DNA from 4 places in the Kitasatospora sp. NPDC056531 genome. Region 2 is predicted to be linked to each of the others. Evidence: riboswitches for the same ligand, from Rfam matches in the RefSeq annotation. Region 2 holds a riboswitch; each other region holds the start of a gene.
What was found. Region 2 has a riboswitch for cobalamin ahead of ACFQ87_RS30445 (HoxN/HupN/NixA family nickel/cobalt transporter). Riboswitches for the same ligand answer to the same signal wherever they lie in the genome.

Region 1 (5,388 bases), on a different contig from region 2:
CAGGTTCACCTCGTCGATGTAGAGCACGCCGCGGTGCGCCTTGGCGAGCAGCCCGGGCTCGTACGCCTTGACGCCCTCGGCGAGCGCGCGCTCCAGGTCGAGCGAGCCGACGATCCGGTCCTCGGCCACGCCGACCGGCAACTCGACCAGTTGGGACGGGCGTTCGTGACTCCCCAGGGAGGTGTGCGGCCCGTCCGGGCACTGCGGGTCCGGCGCGGCCGGGTCGCAGGCGAAGCGGCAGCCGTCCACGGCGGCGATGGAGGGCAGCAGCCCGGCCAGCGCGCGCACCATGGTGGACTTCGCGGTGCCCTTCTCGCCGCGCACCAGCACGCCGCCCACGGCCGGGGAGACCGCGTTCAGCAGCAGCCCGAGCCGCAGGTCGGCCATGCCGACGATCGCGGTGAACGGATAGCGGACGTCAGTCATGCGTCACTCCCAGGTGCCCCGGGCGCCAGGAACGGCAGCGACCCGGCTGCCGGCACCCCGCCCTCGATCAGCTTCCACAGCGCGTCGGTGTCCGCGTGTTCCTCGATCAGGTCGCCCAGCCGGTCCAGCCGGGCCTCGCGCGCCTCGGCGAAGCAGGTGTCCGGCGCCGGGACGAACGCCCGGCCTGCCGACTCGGCGACCTCGCGCAGGAGTTCGCGGCGGAAACCGTCGTTCTCCAGCGCGCCGTGCCAGGTGGTGCCCCAGACCGAGCCGACCCGGCAGCCGTCCAGGAAGGGGGTGCCCCCGTCGACGGCCACCACTCCGTGGTGGATCTCGTAGCCCTCGACCCGCTGTCCGTACGCCTCGCCGACCGGTCGCGCCAGCACCTTCTCGGCGCCGAAGCGCACCCGTGTCGGCAGCAGCCCGAGCGCGTCGACGACGCCCGCCCTGGACTCCACCTCGTCGTCGATCGAGCGCGCCAGCATCTGGTACCCGCCGCAGACCCCGAGGATCGGCAGCCCGGCCGCCGCCCGCGCCTTCAGCGCCGGCTCCAGGCCGCGTTCGCGCAGCCAGGCGAGGTCCGCCACGGTGGCCCGGGTGCCGGGCAGCACCACCAGGTCGGCGTCGGCCAGCTCCTCCGGCCGGGTCGCCCAGCGCACCAGCACGCCCGGCTCCTGCGCCAGCGCGTCCACGTCGGTGAAGTTGGACAGCCGGGGGAAGCGCACCACGGCCACCCGCAGCACGTCCGCCCCGAGCGGCCCACGGCCGTCGACCCGGTCCACCACCGTCGACAGGTCGAGCGAGTCCTCGGCGTCCAGCCACAGGCCCGGCAGCATCGGCAGCGTCCCCAGCACCGGACGGCCGGTCAGCTCGCGCAGCATCTCCAGCCCGGGCGCCAGCAGCCGCGCGTCGCCGCGGAACTTGTTGACGAACCAGCCCGCCACATGCCGCTGGTCCTCGGCCGACAGCAGCGCCAGCGTCCCGTACATCGCGGCGAAGACCCCGCCGCGGTCGATGTCACCGACCACCACGACGGGCAGTCCGGCGGCCGTGGCCAGGCCCATGTTGGCGATGTCCCGGTCGCGCAGGTTGATCTCGGCGGGCGAGCCCGCGCCCTCGCAGACCACCACGTCGAAGCGGCGGCGCAGGTCCGCCAGGCACTCCAGGGAGCGTTCCAGCAGGACGGGCTTGCGATCCCGGTAGTCCAGCGCGCCCACCTCGGCCACCGGTCTGCCGAGCAGCACCACCTGGCTGCGGCCGTCCGCGCCGGGCTTGAGCAGCACCGGGTTCATCGCCGCCTCCGGCTCCACCCGGGCGGCCTGCGCCTGCATCGCCTGGGCGCGGCCGATCTCGGCGCCGTCGGCGGTGACGAAGGAGTTCAGCGACATGTTCTGCGCCTTGAACGGCGCGACCCGCACGCCCTGGCGGGCCAGCCAGCGGCAGATCCCGGCCGTCACCACGCTCTTGCCCGCGTCCGAGGTCGTCCCGGCGACCAGCAGCGCGTTCGTCATGCCCCACCCCTCTTCATCAGGAGCCGCAGCAGGACGTGCCCCGCGACCGTCGTACCCAGCGCCAGCGCGCCCACCCGCCGGGACAGCGTGCAGGCCCGCTCGATGTCGTCCACCGTCACCGGCCGCAACTCCGCGCCCAGCACCGGCCGGTGCTCCACCCTTTGCCGTGGCTCCGCACTCGCCTCCGGGCGCTCCTGGCCCGGAGCCGACGCTCCTCGCTCCGGCGCTCCCTCCTGCGTCGGTCGCTTGTCGCTCGTCGCTTTCGGCTCCGGCGCGCCCTTCGGCTCGTGCGGGTACTGCAGAGTCCCGCCCAGCCGGACGCCCACCGCGCCGGCGAAGGCCGACTCGGCCTGGCCCGCGTTCGGGCTCGGGTGCGCGGAGCCGTCCCGCCGCCAGACCCGCCAGGCGGTGCGGGGCTCGGGTGCGGCGGCCACCGTCAGCAGCGCGGTGAGCCGGGCGCCCGGCCAGCCGGCCACGTCGTCCAGCCGGGCCGAGGCCCAGCCGAAGCGGGCGTAGCGGGGCGAGCGGTGGCCCACCATCGCGTCCAGGGTGTTCACCGCGCGGAAGGCCAGTAGGCCCGGCGTGCCCGCCAGAGCGCCCCAGGTCAGCGCGTTCACCACGGCGTCGGCGGTGTTCTCGGCCACCGACTCGACCACGGCCCGGGCGATCTGCTGTTCGTCCAGCGCGCTCGGGTCCCGCCCGCACAGGTGCGGCAGTCGTTCCCGGGCGGCCGTCAGATCGCCCGCGGTGAGGGAGCGGCCGATGGTGCGCGCCTCCCGGGTCAGCGAGGTGCCGCCGAGCACCGTCCAGGTCGCCGCCGCGGCCAGTGCCGCCCGCCCCAGCGGACGGCGTCCCACCGTTCGGTCCAGGGCCAGTGCGCCGGCCGCGACCGCGCCCACGCACAGCGCCGTGTACGCCGTCCCGGCCGTGCGGTCGTCGCGCCACAGACGCCGTTCGAGGCGGGTCGCGGCGTTGCCGAAGAGCGCGACGGGGTGGCCGCGGCGGGGGTCGGCGAAGCGGGCGTCGACGGCGTAGCCCGCGACGGCGCCCAGCGCGAAGGCGGCGGCGCGGGTCAGCGGGCGCACGGCGGTGGGCAGCTCGAGGTCCGACGGGGCGGGGCAGGCTGCATCGCGTGCGTGTCCTCACTCAGGGTCCGCGCCCTGGATCGACGTACCGGGGGCGAGAGTCTCCTGGCTTCCGGGTCGGACGCACCCTCGGGCCTTCCAGCGGCTTCTGACGGTCCGCCGTGGCACCTTCCGAGCGTGCTCCCCGGTGACAGTGGCGGGACCGCGCCGGACTCGCACCGGCTTCCTCTCCATGCCTCCGTTTGGCGCAAGGATCCCATCACGCGGCCGATCCACGCGTCAACCGAGGTCACGGAGGGGTTGGTCACACGGCGGCCACGGGGCGGCCACACGGCGGCCGGGTGTCGTCACTGTGCGATCGCCCAGCGCGGCGGAGGGCCCGTCAGTCCCGCTTCGTGCGTTCTGGGGCTGGGGCCACGCCGAGGACCGCGCCTACCGTTCGGTGCCATGCGCCGCCGAAAGACCCCCGCCGCCGCCCCGCCCCCGGTGCCGTTCTCGCCCGAGGCCGCCCGCGTCCACCGGGTCGGCCTCGGCCTGACCCCCGAACAGGTCGCCGAGGGCATGGCCGCCCACGGTGTACGGCTGCTGTTCGGCCACGTCCTCGCCTGGGAGAACGGCGACCTGCGGCCGGGCGAGGCCGAGCTCATCGCCCTCGCCCGCGCCCTCTGGTGCCCCGCCGCCGACCTGATGGGCGCCCGCCCGACGCGCCTGCGGGACCACCGCATCGCCCGCGAACTCGGCCAGGAGGCCGTGGCCGAACGTGTCGGCATGTCCCTGCCCGCCTACCGGGAGGCCGAACTGACCGGCCACTGGGACGGCGACCCTGACCAGACCCACGCCCTCGCCCAGGTCCTCGGCCTGCGGCTGACCGAGCTGGTCGAGGCCACCGGCCGCGCCGAGGCCCTGGACCGGCTGCTGCGCCAGTGCGTCGCCGGCCGCTGGCAGCCCCAGCTCCGCGCCCTCGCCCGCCTCGTCCCCGTCCCCGAGCCGGACCTCGCAGCCGTCCTTCCCGTCCTCCACCAGGAACACCACGTCCCCACCCACTGGGGCACGCCCAGCGTGCCCCGCACCCCCGCCCCGCCGCTCACCCCCCGGTTCTGGCAGCTCCTGGCGGCCCAGCCGACGGCCGTTCCGGTCTGACGCTCCTCTTCCTCCCCCATGCCCCGATTCCTTCCCCATGCCCCGGACGGCCCACTCCGGTGGCCGGGGGAGCACGACCCTGGTGAACTGGTGTGCGAACACCGTCCGGTCCGTGAAGCAGAGCGGGGAACGATATGCGTTGGCGAACCGCAGCGGTCGTGGCGGCCGCCGCCGTCGGGGCCGGGGTCGTCGTCCTGATGATCGGCCGCCGGGCTTCCGAGCGGATGGTCCGTCCGGGCGCGGGGCCGGACGCGGCCGTGCAGGAGTCCGGGCCCATCCTGGTGCAGAGCCTCGCCGCTGGCCGGGTCACCTTCACCCGCCGCCCCGAGAGCCTGCGGCGCGGCCGCTGGGCCGTCGAGTGGGAGGGCGGCGGGCACGCGGTGGTCGAGGAGATCCTGCACAGCGACGAGCAGGGCGTCACCCGGCGGCTCGTCCGCGCCGACCGGGGCACCCTCACGCCCGGCACCGAGGTGCACTTCACCCCCCGCGTGCTGCTCGGCGACCCCACCGAGGCGCTCGGCCTGGCCTTCAGCGACACCAGCGCCGACGGCGAGCTGGGCGACCTCCCGGCCTGGCGCCTCGACGGCAAGCGCGGCACCTGGGTGATCCTCGTCCACGGCACCGAGGCCGACCGCCAGCAGACCCTCCCGGTCCTGCCCGTCCTCGACCGCCTCGGCCTGCCCGTCCTCGCCGTCACCTACCGCGGCGACGCGGGCGCCCCCGCCTCCCCGGACGGGCTCAGCCACTTCGGCGCGACCGAGTGGCGCGACGTCGAGTCGGCGATACGGCTGGCGCTCGACCACGGCGCGGGCAGGGTGATCCTGTACGGCTGGTCGCTGGGCGCCACCATGGTCCTGCACGCGGCGGCCCGCTCCGCGTGGGCGCACGCCATCAGCGGGCTGATCCTCGACTCGCCCGTCCTCGACCTGCCCGCCTCCGCCCGCCGCGACGCCGCCCGGGCCGGCTTCACGGGCGTCGCCGCCGAGCTGGGCGCGCTGGCCGCCGAGGGCCGCACCGGCGTCGACCTCGCCGACTTCGCGCGGCTCGCCGAGGGTGCGGACCTGCACGTCCCCACCCTGGTGCTGCACAGCCCCAGCGACCCGATCGCCCCGTTCGGCACCGCCCAGCGCCTCGCGGCCGCCCGCCCGGACGTGGTCAACCTGCAGACCTTCCCGGGCGCCGACCACGCCGCCCTGTGGAACTCCGCCCCCGACCACTACACCGAA
Region 2 (5,388 bases):
TGCCAGCAACGCCCGCTCCCTGGTCAGCAGCAAGGTCGCCCCGCAGGGCGCGCAGCCCGTCAGATACCGCACGTTCGCCGCCCGGGTGACCAGCGCCGCATCGGCCCCGGCCGCACCGCAGTGCTCCCTCACCCGCTCCCGCCGCCCCGTGTACGCATCGGCCATGCGTCGAGCCTACGAACCTCCGGCCCGAACCGCCCGCCGAGCACCCCCGGGGGAGGACGACGGTCGCACACCGCTGCGCGTTCCCGGCCATCAGACCCCCCCCGCGCCTCCGGGAATGGGCAGGGGGGAGCTCACGTTCCAACTCGGTGAAAACGACTTCCATTTTGGTGCACGGTTTCGGCCCAGCCCACGGAACCCGGCACCCGAGGCTCCAGGAGGAAACCCCATGGCCCGCAGCGAACTACGCCCCGTGATCAAGCTCCGCTCCACCGCCGGCACCGGCTACACGTACGTGACCCGCAAGAACCGCCGGAACGACCCGGACCGGATGCTCCTGCGCAAGTACGACCCGGCCGCGGGTCGGCACGTCGACTTCCGCGAGGAGCGCTGACCCGCCCACCCCGCATCCGCCTTGGAGGAGCCCAGCCGTGAAGTCCGGAATCCACCCCGATTACCGCCCTGTCGTCTTCCGCGACAAGGTCGGCGGCCTCGCCTTCGTCACCCTCCCCAGCCTTCGGCCGGGGGGACCCCCATGACGGTCACCGGTGACCGCACCGTCGAGCGGGGGGACGGCAACACCTACCCGGTGATCGACGTCGAGATCTCCTCGGCGAGCCATCCCGTCTACACGGGCCGGTCCCGGGTGCTCGACACGGCCGGCCGGGTCGAGCAGTTCCGCCGCCGCTACGGCGACCGGCACTGACGACGAGCGAAACGGCGCCTCCCCCGGGGGAGGCGCCGTTTCGGCGTACGGAAGGGGCCTCAGCGCGGCGGCGGAACCGACACCACCATGGTCAGCCGCAGCGCCCGCTCCCCCGCGTTGCGGTAGACGTGCGCGTACGAGGCGTCGAAGGAGACCGTGCTGCCGGCCGGCACCGGATGGTCCGCACCGTCGTGCACCAGGGTCAGCTCACCCTCGTCGACCCGGATGATCTCCACCGTCCCGGCCGGGTGCGGCTCGGAGGAGTACTCCTCGCCCGGCTCCATCCGCCACTCCCACAGCTCCAGCGGCCCGGGCGCCTCGATGCCGTGCAGCAGGGTGCCGGTCCCGCCGCTCGCACCGGTCCAGAGCGGCACGGCCTGGTCGCCGGGGATGATCCGGACGTCCGGGCCCTCCTCGTAGTCGAGCAGCGTGGCGATGGAGACGCCGAGCGCGTCGCCGAGCCGGACCACGGTGGCCACGCTCGGGTTGGTGCGGCCCTGCTCGATCTGGACGATCATGCCGCGGCTCACCCCGGAGCGGGCTGCGAGGGCGTCCAGGGTGTGGCCGCGCTCGGCGCGCAGCCGCTTGAGGTTCCGGGCGAGGGCCTGGGAGACGAGGTCGGGGTCCGGCACGCGGGCAGTCCTCCGGTGTCCACAATACGGAAAGTGCAGAATACTGTTCGTCGAGGTTCAGTTCAGTGAACTACGCTGCCTTCTCGGCAACGAGTCCATCCGACTGTACTTCGGAGTGCATTGTGCTGTCCTCGATCTCCTGGCACCTCCAGTGACCGTCCTGCTCGCCCTCTCCGCCAGCCTGCTCACCGGCCTGGGCGACTTCGGCGGCGGCGTCCTCACCCGCCGACTGCCCGCGCTCGCCGTCGTGGTCGTCTCCCAGGCCGCGGCCACCGTCGTCCTCCTCCTCGCGGTCCTGGCCACCGGCGGCTGGGCGGACGCCTCCCCCGCCCTCTGGTACGCCGTCGCCGCCGGGGTGTTCGGCCCGTTCGCGATGCTCGCCTTCTACCGGGCGCTCGCGCTCGGCCCGATGGGCGTGGTGTCCCCGCTGGCCACCGTCGGCGTCGTGGTACCGGTCGGCGTCGGGCTGGCGCTCGGCGAGCGGCCCGGTCCCGGCCAGGTGGCCGGGACCGCGGTGGCCGTGGCCGGCGTGGTGCTGGCCGGCGGCCCCGAGCGCGGCGGGCCGTCCGCCGCCCGCACGGCCCTGCTGCTCACCCTGGCCGCCGCGTTCGGCTTCGGCACCAACATGGCCCTGCTCGCCCAGGCCTCGGCCGGCGGCGGCTTGCTGCTCATGCTGTGCGTCCAGCGGCTCGTCAACATCGCCGTCGGCGGCACCGCGCTGCTGTTCGGCCTGCGCGGTACCGACACCTCCGGACTGCTGTCGGAGCTGCGCGCCCGGCTGCCCCTGCTCACCGCCGTCGGGCTGGCCGACGTCGCCGGCAACGCCACGTTCGCGATGGCCTCGCACGGCGGCTCGGCGGCGGTGGCCGCCGTGCTCGCCTCGCTCTACCCCGTGGTCACCGCGCTGTTGGCGCGGGGAGTGCTCAAGGAGCGGCTGCGCGCGGTCCAGGTGGTCGGCGCCGGGCTCGCCGTCGCGGGCACGCTGCTGCTCGCGGCAGCGTGACCGACGGACTACTCCGCGGGCGTCCAGCGCTTCTCGACCCCGGCCAGCTTCCAGTAGGCGATCGCGATCGCCCACACCACCACGAACAGCCCGGCGATCGCGTACCCGACGTTGTCCAGCGAGATGTCCGCGATGAACCCGGTGACCGGATCGGTCAGGTCGAGCTTCTCGTGCAGCACCCCGACCAGCTCGATGGTGCCGATGATGAAGGCCACCGCGATCGACAGCCCGGTGATGGTCAGGTTGTAGTACACCTTGCGCACCGGGTTGGAGAACGCCCACTGGTACGCGAAGTTCATGAAGGTCCCGTCCAGAGTGTCGAACAGGCTCATCCCCGCCGCGAACAGCAGCGGCAGGCAGACGATCGCGTACCAGGGCAGCCCGGCCGCCGCACCCGAGCCGGCCATCACCATCAGGGTGACCTCGGTCGCGGTGTCGAAGCCGAGGCCCAGCACCATGCCCACCGGGAACATCTGCCCGGGCCGGGTGATCGAGCGGGTCGCCCGGTTCAGCAGCCGGGCCATGAAGCCGCGCGAGTTGAGGTGCTCCTCCAGCTCCGCCTCGTCGTACTTCCCGGCCCGCATCGAGCGGAACACCTTGAGGATGCCGAGCAGCGCCGCCAGGTTGAGCGCGCCGATCAGGTAGAGGAAGGCGCCGGAGGCCGTGGTGCCGACCAGCCCGAGCCACTTGTGGGTGGCCGAGTCGTCGTCCATCAGCGTGTTCGCCAGCTGCGCGCCGCCCGCCACCAGGGCGGCCATGATGACCACCATCGAGGAGTGCCCGAGGGCGAACCAGAAGCCGACCGAGACCGGCCGCTTGCCGTCCGCCATCAGCTTGCGGGTGGTGTTGTCGATCACCGCGATGTGGTCGGCGTCGAAGGCGTGCCGCATGCCGAGGGTGTACGCGGTGATGCCCAGGCCCACCCCGAAGACCTGGGTACCGACCGCGTAGTTGTGGGGCGCGACCAGGAAGATGAGCGTCCCGAAGGCCACCACGTGCATGGCCAGGATCACCCCCATCAGCCCGGCCGTGCGGATGGTGTCCTCGCGCTTCCACCTGAAGGTGGGCAGGACGGAGGGGGCCGCCTCAGCAGGAGTGGCGGTTTCGGGCAGGGTCATCTTCGGATCACGCTCCAGCACCTCGTGGAATGACTTCGTGAGATGCCGTGGCCGGTCTCCTGGCTTACGGGGCTTCCGGACCCGCCTTCCCAAGCGCACGAGGCGCCCAGTGGCACGTGGGTACGGACAACTCTCCCCCGATCACAGTGGCGAGGGCCGCTCCGGACTGGGACCCCTGAGGGTCCGTCACCGGTCTTCCCGAGCACCACGGCGGGGAACACCGTAGGGCTCCGGCCTCACCCTCGCAAGGTTGCGCACCTGTGCAGGTGTCCAGGATCACAGGCCCCTGCCTGCAAGAATGTCCGCATGCATCTCGTACCGGCCGACCGCGCGGGCCACCGCACCATCGACGGCCACCGGGTCTGCGAGGCCATCGCCGCGATCGGCGACACCGCGCACGTCCGGTCCTGGGCCGAGCGGTTCTCCCTGCTCGCCGACCCCGGACGGCTCGCCCTGCTGCTCGCCCTGAACCGGGCCGGCCCGCTCGCCGTCACCGACCTGGCGGTTGCCACCGGCATGCGCGACCCCGCCGTGTCCCAGGCCCTGCGGCTGCTGCGCACGGCGGGCGTGGTCACCGGAGACAAGGACGGACGCGTGGTGCGCTACCGGCTCGTGGACGACAGCATGCGCCCCCTCCTCGACGAGTGCGCCGCCGGAGAGCACCACGAACCCACCGCAGCGGCGGGCTGACCGACACTCGGGGCCGGCCGTCTCTCGCAAGGGGCACCCCGGGAGCGGCTGGATGAGTACGATCATGAGGTGCCGTCCCACCCCCACGTCTGGCCCGCCGACCGCTGGAACACCCGCCCGGTCAAGGCCCGCGTGCTGGCGGTCGCCCGCACCCTCACCTCGGCGACCCGGGTCCTGGACGTCCTCACCCTGCTGAACCAGGACGGCATCGAACGGTACTTCACCGTCAACCCCGGCTCCGCCTTCGCCGACCGCGGCCTCACCGACTACCTGCGCGGCCTGCCCGGCTACACCGTGCTGGAGTGGGAGGACGCCGTCCGCCGCCGCTTCGACCTGGCCGTCGCCTGCGCCGTCCACGCCTCCATGCACCGGCTGGACGCCCACCTGGTCGTCCTCCCGCACGGCGCCGGCTACAACCGCCTGGTCACCGAGTCCACCGGTGACACGGTCAGCGCCGCAGGCCTGTCCCGCAACGAACTCACCCACCGGGGGCGGGTGTTCGTGGACGTCCTCGGCCTCTCCCACCCCGAGCAGCTGGACCGGCTGCGGGTCTCCTGCCCCGAGGCGCTGGACGTCGCCCGGGTGGTCGGCGACCCGTGCTTCGACCGGATCCTCGGCAGCGAACGCTCCCGGGACGCCTACCGCGCCGCACTCGGCGCCGTCGACGGCCGCCGGCTCGTCGTCGTCAACTCCACCTGGAGCGGGCACTCGTTACTCGGCCGCCGCCCCGACCTGCCCCGCCGCCTGGTCCGCCGGCTGCCCGCCGACGAGTACACGGTGGCCGTCGTGCTGCACCCCAACATCTGGAGCCGGCACGACCCCGAGGCCCTGCTCGACGACGCCCGCCGGATGGGCCTGCGGCTGATCCCGCCGCACCAGGGCTGGCAGGCCGCGCTGGTCGCCGCCGACTGCCTGATCGGCGACCACGGCTCGGTCTCCGTCTACGGCGCCGCCCTGGGCCGCCGCACCCTGCTGGTCGCCACCGGCGCCGCCGAACTCGACCCGCACTCCCCCAGCTACGCCTTCGGCCAGGCCGCGCCCGTCCTCGACCCGGACGGCGACCTCGCCGCCCAGCTC
Region 3 (5,388 bases), on a different contig from region 2:
CCCCGACCCCGGTCACCGCGGCGTCAGGCGGTCACGAGCACGCGATGATCTGCCGGTCGCGGTCGGCGAACTGGATCGCGAAGTACCCGTAGCCGTAGCCCGGCACGTTCTGGCAGCCGCTCTCGCGTCCCGAGGACGGGAGGCGCACCCGGAAGCTGTGCGCGTCGGCGCACTTGTTCCGAACCGTGTAGATGATGCTCGCCTCGTCCCCTCCGGCGTTCACTCCGGCACGGACCCCGCAGAACCCCGGATCCGCCGAGGCCGTCGTGGCGGGAGCCGCGACCGAGACGGTCAACGCCAGCCCGGCCGTGACCGCGCCGACGGCCGGCGTCCGGCCGATCGCCATGCTTCGCACCCTCATGTACCGTCCGTTCTCCCAGTGGGTCTGTTCAGTGCGTTCACGGATGTGCGGCGGCTAGCAGGTGCGGACCTCCCACCACGTCGTCTCGCCCATGTACGTGTACGAGTAGCTCTCGTACGGGTCGATGGTCGCGCAGAACGTGGACCTGCCGATCTCCGGGAAGTAGACCTTGAACGCGTGGGCCTCACCGCACTTGTTGCGGACGCGGTACGCGTACAGCGCGGCGCTGGGGACGATCGCAGTCGCCTGTCCCGGGGTTATCGACACAACGGAGCCCGACTGCAGAGCCCGACACAATCCCTCACTCCGTAATAGGCTGGAAGCATCCAGCCCGTTACCGATCCCTTTGGAAGGACCGCCGTGGAGCTCGCCTCGTACGCCGATCTCGCCGTTCGGCTGGTGAACACCGAGGAACCCGAGCGCGGCACCGACACGCTGACCTCGGTGGACGCGGTGCGCACCCTGTTCTCCGACTCCTCCCGGGCCGCCGCGCTGGCCGACGAGTCCGACGTGCCCCGACTGCGGGGCGTGCGGACCAGGCTGCGCGGGGTGTTCGAGGCCGCCGCCGAGGGGGACGAGGTCCGGGCCGTCGACCTGCTGAACAGCCTGCTGATGGAGTACCCCGTCAGCCCGCTGGTGTCCGGGCACGACCACCTGGACGACGCCGGCCGGCCGCGCTGGCACCTGCACCTGGCCGACAACTCGCCGACCGCCACCGCCCACTTCAGCGCGGTCGCCTGCATGGGCCTGGCCGTCCACCTCACCGAACTGGGCGCCGACCGGCTCGGCATCTGCCAGGCCGCGCCCTGCCGCAACGCCTACCTGGACACCTCGACCAACCGCTCCCGCCGCTACTGCTCGGACCGCTGCGCGACCCGCGCCAACGTGGCGGCCTACCGGGCCCGCAAGCGCCAGGAGGCCGAGGCGGCGCTCAGCGCCGGGCAGTAGGCCTCAGAGCCCTTCGACGAAGACCCCGAGACGGCGGGCCAGGCCCGGCACCCGGGCCAGCCGGGGGCTGAGCAGCAGCCGCTCCAGCCGGCGGCCCGGCGCCAGCCAGGCCGGGCTCGGGCGCAGCCGCAGCAGCACCCGGCCGAGCACCAGGTCGTCCGGGACCGGGCCGTAGCTGCGGCTGTCGCTGTCCACCGGCCGGTTGTCGGACAGCAGCCACCAGCCCTTCGGGCGGCGCTCGGCCGCCCGCTTCACCACCAGCAGGTCCTGCTGGAGGGGGTGCCGGAACAGCACCACCGCGCCCGGCCGGATCGGCGCGCCGTAGCGGACCAGCAGCTGGTCGCCCTCGCGCAGGGTCGGGACCATCGACGGGCCCGCCACGTCGACCAGCCCGAACGGCACCACGCCACCCCCCGCACCGCCCTGCGGCTCCGCGCTCCGCGCCACGACTCCTCCTCCTGGACCAACCGCACCCAGTCTGCCGCACGGACCGTCATCCGTTCGATGTCCGGATTACCCCGGTTCCGGGTCCGCCTTTCGCCCTAGGCCCACCGCCCGATCGCGAAACCCGGGGGGCGGAAGGGTAATCTCGGGCGCGGGAAGACGATCTAAGGAAGGACTCCCATGTTCTCTCGTCTGTTTGCACCGCGTGCCACCGCTCACGCCCACTGCGACCTGCCCTGCGGCGTCTACGACCCGGCGCAGGCCAAGCTTGAGGCCGAGTCGGTCAAGGCCACCCAGGAGAAGTACCAGGCCAACGAGGACCCGCACTTCCGCGCCCGCGCCATCATCATCAAGGAGCAGCGCGCCGAGGCCGTCAAGCACCACATCTCGGTGCTGTGGAGCGACTACTTCAAGGCCCCGCACTTCGAGAAGTACCCCCAGCTGCACCAGCTGATCAACGACACCCTGAAGGCCGCCTCGGCCGCCAAGGCGTCCACCGACCCGGCCACCGGCCAGGCCCTGCTGGACCTGATCGCCGAGGTCGACAAGATCTTCTGGGAGACCAAGCAGGCCTGAGCCTGACGCGTCGCCACCCGGCCGCCCCCGTCCGCCCGTCGGACGGGGGCGGTCGTGCGTTCACGCCCGATCCATGCCAGGTAAGGGTTGCCTGGCCTGAGTGGCTGTTATGCTGCCAGGGCGTCCGAGGGGGAAGTCCGGTGTGAATCCGGCGCTGACCCGCAACGGTGAGCGCGGCCCCGGGGGCACCCCCCGCGTCCGCGCCAGCCCGATCGCCCTCGGCCGCTGAACTCCCGACAACTCGCCGTGGACTGCGAGGGGAAGGCGCCCGGGCACGCCCCCGGCCGGCGCCCGCCCCGGCACGCCCACGGCCCGAGGCAAGGCGCGATCCTCTCGTGGACAGCAGTTCGCCCGCTCGCCGAATACCCACGCTCCCACTCGCCGTCGGCCTCGCCGCCGCCCTGCTGCTCTCCCTGGTCTCCGGGGTCGCGCTCGGCGCCTCCGGAATCGAACTCCCCCGCGTCCTGCGGCTCCTGGGCGCCGGACTGACGGGCGGCCGGCTGGACGCGAGCGAGGCGGCCGGGTACGCCATCGTCTGGGAGATCCGGCTGCCGCGCACCGTCCTGGCCGCCGTGGTCGGCGCCGGACTCGCCGCCACCGGCGTCGCCGTCCAGGCGCTGGTGCGCAACGCGCTCGCCGACCCCTTCGTCCTCGGCATCTCCTCCGGCGCGGCCGTCGGCGCCAACGCCGTCCTGTTGTTCGGCGCCTTCGCCTCGCTCGGGGTGTGGGCGATCTCCGCCTCCGCCTTCGGCTCCGCGCTGGTCGCCATGACGCTGGTCTACCTCGCCGCCCGCACCGCGTACGGCCTCACCCCGCTGCGCCTGGTGCTCACCGGCACCGCCCTGTCCTACGGCTTCTCCGCCGCCACCACCCTGATGGTCTTCGCCGCCGACCGCGGCGAGGCCGCCCGGGACGCGATGATGTGGCTGCTCGGCAGCCTCGGCGGCGCCACTTGGGGCTCGGTGCCGATCGCCGCCTGCACCGTCCTGGCCGGACTGGCCTACCTCGGCTGCGCCGCCGGGCGGTTGGACGCGCTCGCCATGGGCGACGAGACCTCCGCCTCGCTCGGCGTGGACCCTGACCGGCTGCGCCGCGAACTGTTCACGGTGACCGCCGCCGTCACCGGCACCGTGGTCGCGGTCAGCGGGGCGATCGGCTTCGTCGGGCTGCTGATGCCGCACCTGGCCCGGATGCTGGTCGGCGCCGGACACCGCCGGGTGCTGCTGATCGCCCCGCTCGCCGGGGCGCTCCTGCTGGTCTGGGTGGACATCGCCTCGCGCACCCTGCTGGCACCCGCCGAACTGCCCGTCGGGGTGTTCACCGCGGTCCTCGGGGTGCCCGCCTTCCTACTGCTGATGCGCCGTCGCGGCACCGCCCTCGGGGGTGCCCGATGACGGCCCTGACCGATGTGACGGACGCCGAGGACCTCGCCGTCGACGCCGTCTCGGTGGAACTGGCCGGCACCCGGCTGGTCCACGAGGTGCACCTGAAGGCCGCCGCCGGCCAGGTGGTCGGCCTGGTCGGACCGAACGGCAGCGGCAAGTCGACCCTGCTGCGCTGCGTCTACCGGGTGCTGCGGCCGGCCGGCGGGGCCGTCCGGCTGGACGGCGACGACCTGCACGCGCTCACCGCGCGCCAGGCGGCCCGGCGGGTGGCCGCGCTGACCCAGGAGCACTCCGTCGGGTTCGACTTCACGGTGGCCGAGGTGGTCGCCATGGGCCGGCTGCCGCACCGCCGCGGCATGGGCGGCCCGACCGACGAGGACCGGCGGCGCTGCACCGAGGCGCTGCACCGGGTCCGGGCCGGGCACCTCGCCGAGCGCGGCTTCCTGAGCCTTTCCGGGGGCGAGCGGCAACGGGTGCTGATCGCCCGCGCGCTGGTCCAGGAACCCCGGCTGCTGGTGCTGGACGAACCCACCAACCACCTGGACATCGCCCACCAGTTGGAGGTGCTGGCCCTGGCCCGGGAGGCCGGGCCGACGGTGCTCACCGCGCTGCACGACCTCAACCTGGCGGCGGGCCACTGCGACCTGCTGTACGTGCTGCGGGCCGGCCGGATCGTGGCCTCCGGGACGCCCCACGAGGTGCTCCGACCCGCCCTGCTGGCCGAGGTGTTCGGCGTCCGGGCCACCCCGGTCCGGCACCCGGACACCGGCGCCCTCCAGCTGCTGTTCGACCGCCTCCCCTGAACCACCCGAAGACCGCTCCGATCCGAAAGAAGTGACATGCGCACCAAGGCCGTTGCCACCGCCGCCCTGCTCACCCTCGGACTCACCGCGTGCGGCGCGGAGATCGCCCCCACCGCGGCCACCACCGCCTCCGCCCACTACCCGGTGACCGTGGACGACTGCGGGGAGAGGCTCACCTTCGCGCAGAAGCCCGCCCGGGTGGTGACCAACGACGTCAACACGGCCGAGCTGATGTTCTCCCTCGGCCTCGCCGACCGGATGGCCGGCTACGTGATGCCCGACGACAAGGGCCGGGTCGACAAGGTGGCCTGGCAGGACGGCTACCAGCAGACCACCTGGCTCTCCAAGAAGGTGCTCACCAAGGAGATCGCGCTGGACGCCGGGGCCGACCTGGTCTTCGCCGGCTGGCACTACGGCTTCGACGAGGGCAGCGGGGTCACCCCTCAGGCGTTCAAGGCGCTCGGCGTCGACTCCTACGTGCTCAGCGAGTCCTGCCGTCGCGGCAGGGGCACCGAGCGCGGGGTGATGGACCCGCTGGAGGCGCTCTACACCGACCTCGCCAACCTCGGCGAGATCTTCGACGTCAGGGACCGCGCCGACCGGCTGGTCTCCGACTTCAAGGCGAAGATCGCCGCCGTCCCGCAGCCGGAGCACCGCCCGTCCGTCTTCCTGTACGACAGCGGGCAGGACAAGCCTTACACCGCCGGGAAGTTCGCCGCCGCCAACCAGATCATCGACAAGGCCGGCGGGGCCAACATCATGGGCGACCTCGCCGACACCTGGGTCACCGCGGGCTGGGAGAGCGTGGTGCGGCGCGACCCCGAGGTGATCGTGATCAACGACTACGCGACCCCGGGCGCCGAGGAGAAGC
Region 4 (5,388 bases), on a different contig from region 2:
CGGGAAGTGGTCGATGTGCAGCTCGCCGCGGGCGGCGCGGGTCTCGCCGTACGCCTCGTGGCGGCCCAGCTGCTCGGCCAGGTCGGCGGAGCGCTCGTAGGCGGTGAGCATGATGCGCTCGGCGATGAGGGTGGACAGCCGCGCGGCCTCGGCCGAGTCGAAGTCGATCCGCAGCTTGAAGAAGACGTCCTGCAGGCCCATCACGCCGAGGCCGACCGGGCGCCAGCGGGAGTTGGAGGTGCCGGCCTCGGTGGTCGGGTAGAAGTTGATGTCCACCACGCGGTCGAGGAAGGTGACGGCCGTACGAACGGTGGCGTCGAGGCGCTCCCAGTCCATGGCGCCGAGCAGGTCCTCGACCGAGGCCCCGTCCGCCACGTGCGCGCCGAGGTTGACCGACCCCAGGTTGCAGACGGCGGTCTCGGAGTCGTCCGTGACCTCCAGGATCTCGGTGCACAGGTTGGAGGAGTGCACCGTGCGGCCCGGCAGCGCGGTCTGGTTGGCGGCGCGGTTGGAGGCGTCCTTGAAGGTCATCCAGCCGTTGCCGGTCTGCGCCAGGGTGCGCATCATGCGGGCGTACAGGGTCTGCGCCGGGATGGTGCGGACGGCCTTGCCGGCCTGCTCGGCCTTGCGGTACGCCTCGTCGAAGTCGGCCCCCCACAGGTCGACCAGCTCGGGCACGTCGGCGGGGGAGAACAGCGACCAGTCGGCGTTGGCGTTGACCCGGCGCATGAACTCGTCCGGGATCCAGTGCGCCAGGTTGAGGTTGTGGGTGCGGCGCGCCTCCTCACCGGTGTTGTCGCGCAGCTCCAGGAACTCCTCGATGTCGGCGTGCCAGGTCTCCAGGTAGACGCAGGCCGCGCCCTTGCGCCGGCCGCCCTGGTTGACCGCGGCGACCGAGGAGTCGAGGGTGCGCAGGAACGGGACGATGCCGTTGGACTTGCCGTTGGTGCCGCGGATCAGGCTGCCGCGCGAGCGGATGCGCGAGTAGGACAGGCCGATGCCGCCGGCGTGCTTGGACAGCCGGGCGATCTGCGCGTAGCGGTTGTAGATCGAGTCCAGGTTGTCCAGCGGGGAGTCGAGCAGGTAGCAGCTCGACATCTGCGGGTGCCGGGTGCCGGAGTTGAAGAGCGTCGGGGAGGAGGTCAGGTACTCCAGGCGGCTCATCAGGCCGTACAGCTCGGCCACCTCGCGCACCGACTGCTCGGAGTCGCCGACCGCCAGGCCGCAGGCGACGCGGAGCAGGAAGTGCTGCGGGGTCTCGATCACCTTGCGGGTGATCGGGTGGCGCAGCAGGTATCGGGACTGCACGGTGCGCAGGCCGAAGTACTCGAAGCGGTCGTCGCCGGCGGTGTCGATCAGCGCGTTCAGGGCGGCGGCGTGCTTGGCGACGAAGGCCGCGGTGGTGTCGCCGATCAGGCCCTCGGCGTGGCCGACGGCGATCGAGGCGGAGAAGGAGACCGCGCCCTGGCTGTTCGCCTCGTCGACGATCTCCAGGGCGAGCAGACGGGCCGCCAGCTTCGAGTACTGGGGGTCCTCGGCGATCATCGACGCGGCGGCGTCCACGGCCAGCCCGCGCAGCTCGGCGTAGTCCGAGCCGGCGTGGCGACCGCGCAGCGCGGCGGCGGCGACATGGCCGGGGTCCACCTCGGTGAGGTCGGCGCTGCGGTCGGTGAGAAGCCGCAGCAGCGCTCCGCCGGGGTCGGAGACCGTCGGGTCGGTGAAGGCGGTACCGGAGCCCTGGGCGGGCAGGGTGGCTGAGGCAGCGGTGGTCAAGGCGCTCTCTCCTGGCGGCGATCGGCGGCGGTGATCGAGTGGCACCGGACCGATCCGGGCAGGGGAGCACGGCGCGAACGCAAACGGCGTCGCGCGACGGTGTCTCCCCGGCCCGCCCGCGAGGCCCGGAGGTGTGGTGCTGGTGCTGGCGCGGCCTCTGCGGGAGGGCCGTGGGCACGCCGTCGGCAGGTACTCGGACTCGCGGACACGGCTGCTGGAGCCGCCCGCACACCGCTGCGGGGCAGTCCCGGACTCCCACCGGGTTCCCCTGCATCGACAGCAGGAGTGAGCATACATGTAGTGCCAGCGGACTGCGGCGGCACCATATGTTGTGCCTGTCGTGTCGCTGGCGCCGACGGGCCCGGCGGGCTGTCAGTGCTTCAGGTACACCTTGTACGTGCTCGAATCACCGGTTGGGGAGGTGAACTGGGCGATCAGCCGGTACTGCCCGCCGGCGGCCAGGGCGGCGCTCAGAGCCCGGTCGGTGGCCTCCGGGGCGGTGCTGTCGAGGACCACCATGGTGAACCAGCCGTCCCGGATCGCGGCGGTGCTGCCGTCCTGGCCGTGGTGCTGCGCTCCGGCGCCGTCGCGGTAGTCCGTCCCGGCGCGCGCCGAGACCCACTGCTCGGGCTTGCTGACGCTGCCCAGGTAGTACTCGGCGAGGCCGTCGACCTCGGTGAGGTAGTGGCCCTGGGGCACGGCGTGCGCCCGCAGGACGGCCAGCAGGCGGCCGGAGTCGGGCCCGTTCTGGTAGCGCAGGGCGGACTGCTCCATCCCGAGGGCCAGCAGCGCGACCCAGACCAGGATGCCCAGCTGGGGGTGGCGGAAGTGGGCACCGATGAGCCGGGTGAGGCCGAGCCCCGCGAGTGGGGTGGCGAGCAGCATGCCGTAGCCGAGGTGGCGGAACAGCGCCCCGGAGGTGCCGGTCCACAGGTGGACGGCCGGGATCAGCAGCGCGCTGGCGGTGAGCACGGTGCCGAGCAGCACGCGCTGGCCGCGGGTGGTGGCGACGCCGTCGTTCTCGGGCGACTCGTGTTCGTGCATCTGCTCACGGCGGGCGTACGAGACCGTGCCGGCCACCGCGAGGAGGGTGAACAGGCCGCCCCACTGCACGGTGCCGAGCAGGATGGAGCCGGCTGAGCCGGGGGCGTTGCCGTGCGAGGGGGACCAGTGGACGACCTTCCCCAGCACGCCGTAGGGCAGCAGCAGGAGGGCGGTGCCGACGGCCGGCAGCAGGGCGCGCAGGGCGGCCGGGCCGGGCCGGCGGTGGGGCCAGGCGCAGGCCAGGGCCAGGAGGACCAGGGCGGGGACGGCGAAGGCCGCCGAGTAGGCGACGGCACAGGCCAGTGCGGTGGCCGGGGCGGCCAGCAGGACCAGGGCCGGGTGGCGCCGGGCGGTGAACACCGTGATCCACGCCGCGAGGGCGACCAGCAGGACGGCGAGGGACTCGGGGGCGCCGTAGAAGCCGACCACGACGGTGGACTGGAGTACGGCGTAGGCGGCTATGCCGCAGATGGCGACCCGTTCGTTGAAGAGCCGTCGGGTCAGCGAGTACAGCAGCACCGTGGTGAGCAGCGCGAAGCCGAGGCTGAGCAGCCGGGTGCCCCAGATGCCGCCGGCGTTCGCGGCGGCGCCGGCCAGTGGCGGGTACAGCCAGGGCGAGCCGGGGACGCGGTCGATCAGGTCGGTGGTCACCGGGGTGCCGTGCAGGAGGTGGGCGAGCTGCTGGCGGCCGGCGACCATGGCGGCGGCCTCGTCGGGGTGCGCGGCGGCGAGCAGGCGCATGGAGAGCGCGGCCTGGACGCCCAGGACGGCGCCGAGCAGGCCGCGGGCGATCCAGCGGCGCCGGGGGCTGGAGGCCGGGTCCCAGCTGATCGCCGGGACCTGCGGGATGGTGTACGGGGCCAGCTCGACGGCGTCGGGGTCGTCCACGGCCACGGCTGCGTCCACGGCTGCGTCCACGGCCGCGGTCGTGGACGCAGCCGCCTTCGCGGTTCGGCGGGGCGCGGGCACGTCCGCCTCCGGCGCCTCGGCGGCGGCCTGCGGTGCGGGGATCTTCGGGGCGGGGGAGAACTCGGGCTCTGTACTCATCATGGGTTCCGGATGTCGAAGCCGTAGCGGGGGGCGGACACGTGCCGCTTGAAGGCGGAGAGGGTGTCCGGAACGGTCTCGACCCGCCAGTCCGCCCGCTTGATCATGTTGAACCAGATGAAGCCGACGATGTCGTCGTGCGCCTCCATCCCGGAGAACAGCTGGTCGACGAACGGGTGCTGGTTCCTGCCCTGCTCGGCGGCGGTCTCGCTGATGAAGAAGGGCTTCTTGCAGAAGGTGCGGATCTCGGCCATGGTCGGGCCGTACAGGGTCTCGAAGGTCTTGGGGCCGTCGTTGGTGAAGTAGCCGGTCATGCCGGCCCAGTCGACGTAGTTGTCGCCGGGGTAGTACGGCGCGAGCCGGGTGTTGGGCGCGGGGACGGTGATGTTGGGGCTCCACACCCAGATCACGTTGGTCGCGCCGGCCCGGTCGAAGATGTCGTGGACGTGCTGCCAGGCCGCGACGAAGTCCTGGGCGCTGGCGGTCTTGCGGCCCCACGGGTACCAGTCGCCGTTCATCTCGTGCGCGATGCTGATGGCGATGGGCAGGTTGAGCTTGGCGACCGCTTTGGCCACGCCGCGCACGTAGTCGTCGGTGTCGCCGGCCGCGATCGAGGCGAGCGAGTGGTCGTACGGCTCCCAGGCCATGAAGGGCAGGGCCCCGGCCTCGTAGATCCGGCGCACGCCGGCGGTGTCGAAGCCGCCCTTCCAGTGGGCGTAGTACTCCAGGACGTTCGGCTGCTTGCCGACCGCGGAGGTGTAGCCGGGCAGCGCGTCCATCGAGGCGGGCACGTCGGTCAGGGCGGCGCCGAGGTACTTGTGGCTCGGCTTGAGCAGCGGGGTGATGTCGTACGGGACGCCGGTGGGCAGGGCCTTGGGCTTGGCGGGGGCGCCCTGGGCGGGCGCGCCGGGACCGGTGGCGGTCGGCGCGGGCCGGGCGAGGTCCTCCTGCAGCGCGAAGCCCGGGTCAGCGGGGCCGCAGCCGGTGACGAGCAGCAGGGCGGTGGTCAGCAGCGGGAGCGCCAGTCGACGACGGAGCAGGCCGGCCCGTCGGGGATGGGCGGACATGGTGATCACACTGCTTCCGTGGGGCGCGGCTGGACGAGGACCCGGCCGACGATGGTGGCGTAGAAGAGACCGGAGGCCAGGACGAGGGCGAAGTTCAGCGGGCCCATGGTGAGCATCCGCCAGATGCTCGCCCCCACCCAGAGCAGGGCGGTCCCGCCACCCCAGAGGATCACGCCGAGCCAGAACCGGCGGGTCTTGTTCTTCTTGGCGCCGCTGGAGCCGGTCGGCTGCCAGGCCATCCGGTTGCGGCGCACGATGTCCCAGATGGCGAAGACGTGCGCCCAGCCGTACATCATGCGGGCGGCCCAGGCCTCCAGCCGGTAGGGGTTGCGGTGCCAGAGCGGGAAGATGACCGTCGCGTAGATCAGGCCGGGCAGCACCAGCGCGGTGTTCTGCCAGCGGACCAGGTCGGGCCGGGCGAGCAGCAGGATGATCGGGACGAGCGGCGAGACGATGG

Region 1: another riboswitch for cobalamin. It lies ahead of ACFQ87_RS20840 (cobalamin biosynthesis protein); the one in region 2 lies ahead of ACFQ87_RS30445 (HoxN/HupN/NixA family nickel/cobalt transporter).
Region 3: another riboswitch for cobalamin. It lies ahead of ACFQ87_RS32270 (FecCD family ABC transporter permease); the one in region 2 lies ahead of ACFQ87_RS30445 (HoxN/HupN/NixA family nickel/cobalt transporter).
Region 4: another riboswitch for cobalamin. It lies ahead of ACFQ87_RS39285 (ribonucleoside-diphosphate reductase subunit alpha); the one in region 2 lies ahead of ACFQ87_RS30445 (HoxN/HupN/NixA family nickel/cobalt transporter).

The regions. Positions count from the first base shown of each region.
Region 1 is NZ_JBHTTU010000023.1:51,820-57,207, forward strand. Features, by position in the region: gene ACFQ87_RS20830 (putative cobaltochelatase) at 1-426, opposite strand, end outside; gene ACFQ87_RS20835 (cobyric acid synthase) at 423-1,937, opposite strand; gene ACFQ87_RS20840 (cobalamin biosynthesis protein) at 1,934-3,022, opposite strand; cobalamin riboswitch at 3,121-3,252, opposite strand; gene ACFQ87_RS20845 (helix-turn-helix domain-containing protein) at 3,470-4,162, shown strand; gene ACFQ87_RS20850 (alpha/beta hydrolase family protein) at 4,297-5,388, shown strand, end outside.
Region 2 is NZ_JBHTTU010000048.1:26,789-32,176, forward strand. Features, by position in the region: gene ACFQ87_RS30420 (M24 family metallopeptidase) at 1-165, opposite strand, end outside; gene rpmG (50S ribosomal protein L33) at 392-556, shown strand; partial or broken gene ACFQ87_RS30430 (type B 50S ribosomal protein L31) at 594-868, shown strand; gene ACFQ87_RS30435 (helix-turn-helix domain-containing protein) at 928-1,500, opposite strand; gene ACFQ87_RS30440 (EamA family transporter) at 1,652-2,503, shown strand; gene ACFQ87_RS30445 (HoxN/HupN/NixA family nickel/cobalt transporter) at 2,512-3,621, opposite strand; cobalamin riboswitch at 3,653-3,846, opposite strand; gene ACFQ87_RS30450 (ArsR/SmtB family transcription factor) at 3,928-4,311, shown strand; gene ACFQ87_RS30455 (hypothetical protein) at 4,381-5,388, shown strand, end outside.
Region 3 is NZ_JBHTTU010000056.1:23,287-28,674, reverse strand. Features, by position in the region: gene ACFQ87_RS32295 (hypothetical protein) at 32-361, opposite strand; gene ACFQ87_RS32290 (hypothetical protein) at 416-628, opposite strand; gene ACFQ87_RS32285 (CGNR zinc finger domain-containing protein) at 722-1,309, shown strand; gene sodX (nickel-type superoxide dismutase maturation protease) at 1,313-1,675, opposite strand; gene sodN (superoxide dismutase, Ni) at 1,934-2,329, shown strand; cobalamin riboswitch at 2,417-2,568, shown strand; gene ACFQ87_RS32270 (FecCD family ABC transporter permease) at 2,665-3,723, shown strand; gene ACFQ87_RS32265 (ABC transporter ATP-binding protein) at 3,720-4,517, shown strand; gene ACFQ87_RS32260 (ABC transporter substrate-binding protein) at 4,554-5,388, shown strand, end outside.
Region 4 is NZ_JBHTTU010000105.1:10,138-15,525, forward strand. Features, by position in the region: gene ACFQ87_RS39285 (ribonucleoside-diphosphate reductase subunit alpha) at 1-1,749, opposite strand, end outside; cobalamin riboswitch at 1,940-2,083, opposite strand; gene ACFQ87_RS39290 (glycosyltransferase family 39 protein) at 2,146-3,864, opposite strand; gene ACFQ87_RS39295 (glycoside hydrolase family 26 protein) at 3,864-4,931, opposite strand; gene ACFQ87_RS39300 (glycosyltransferase family 2 protein) at 4,937-5,388, opposite strand, start outside.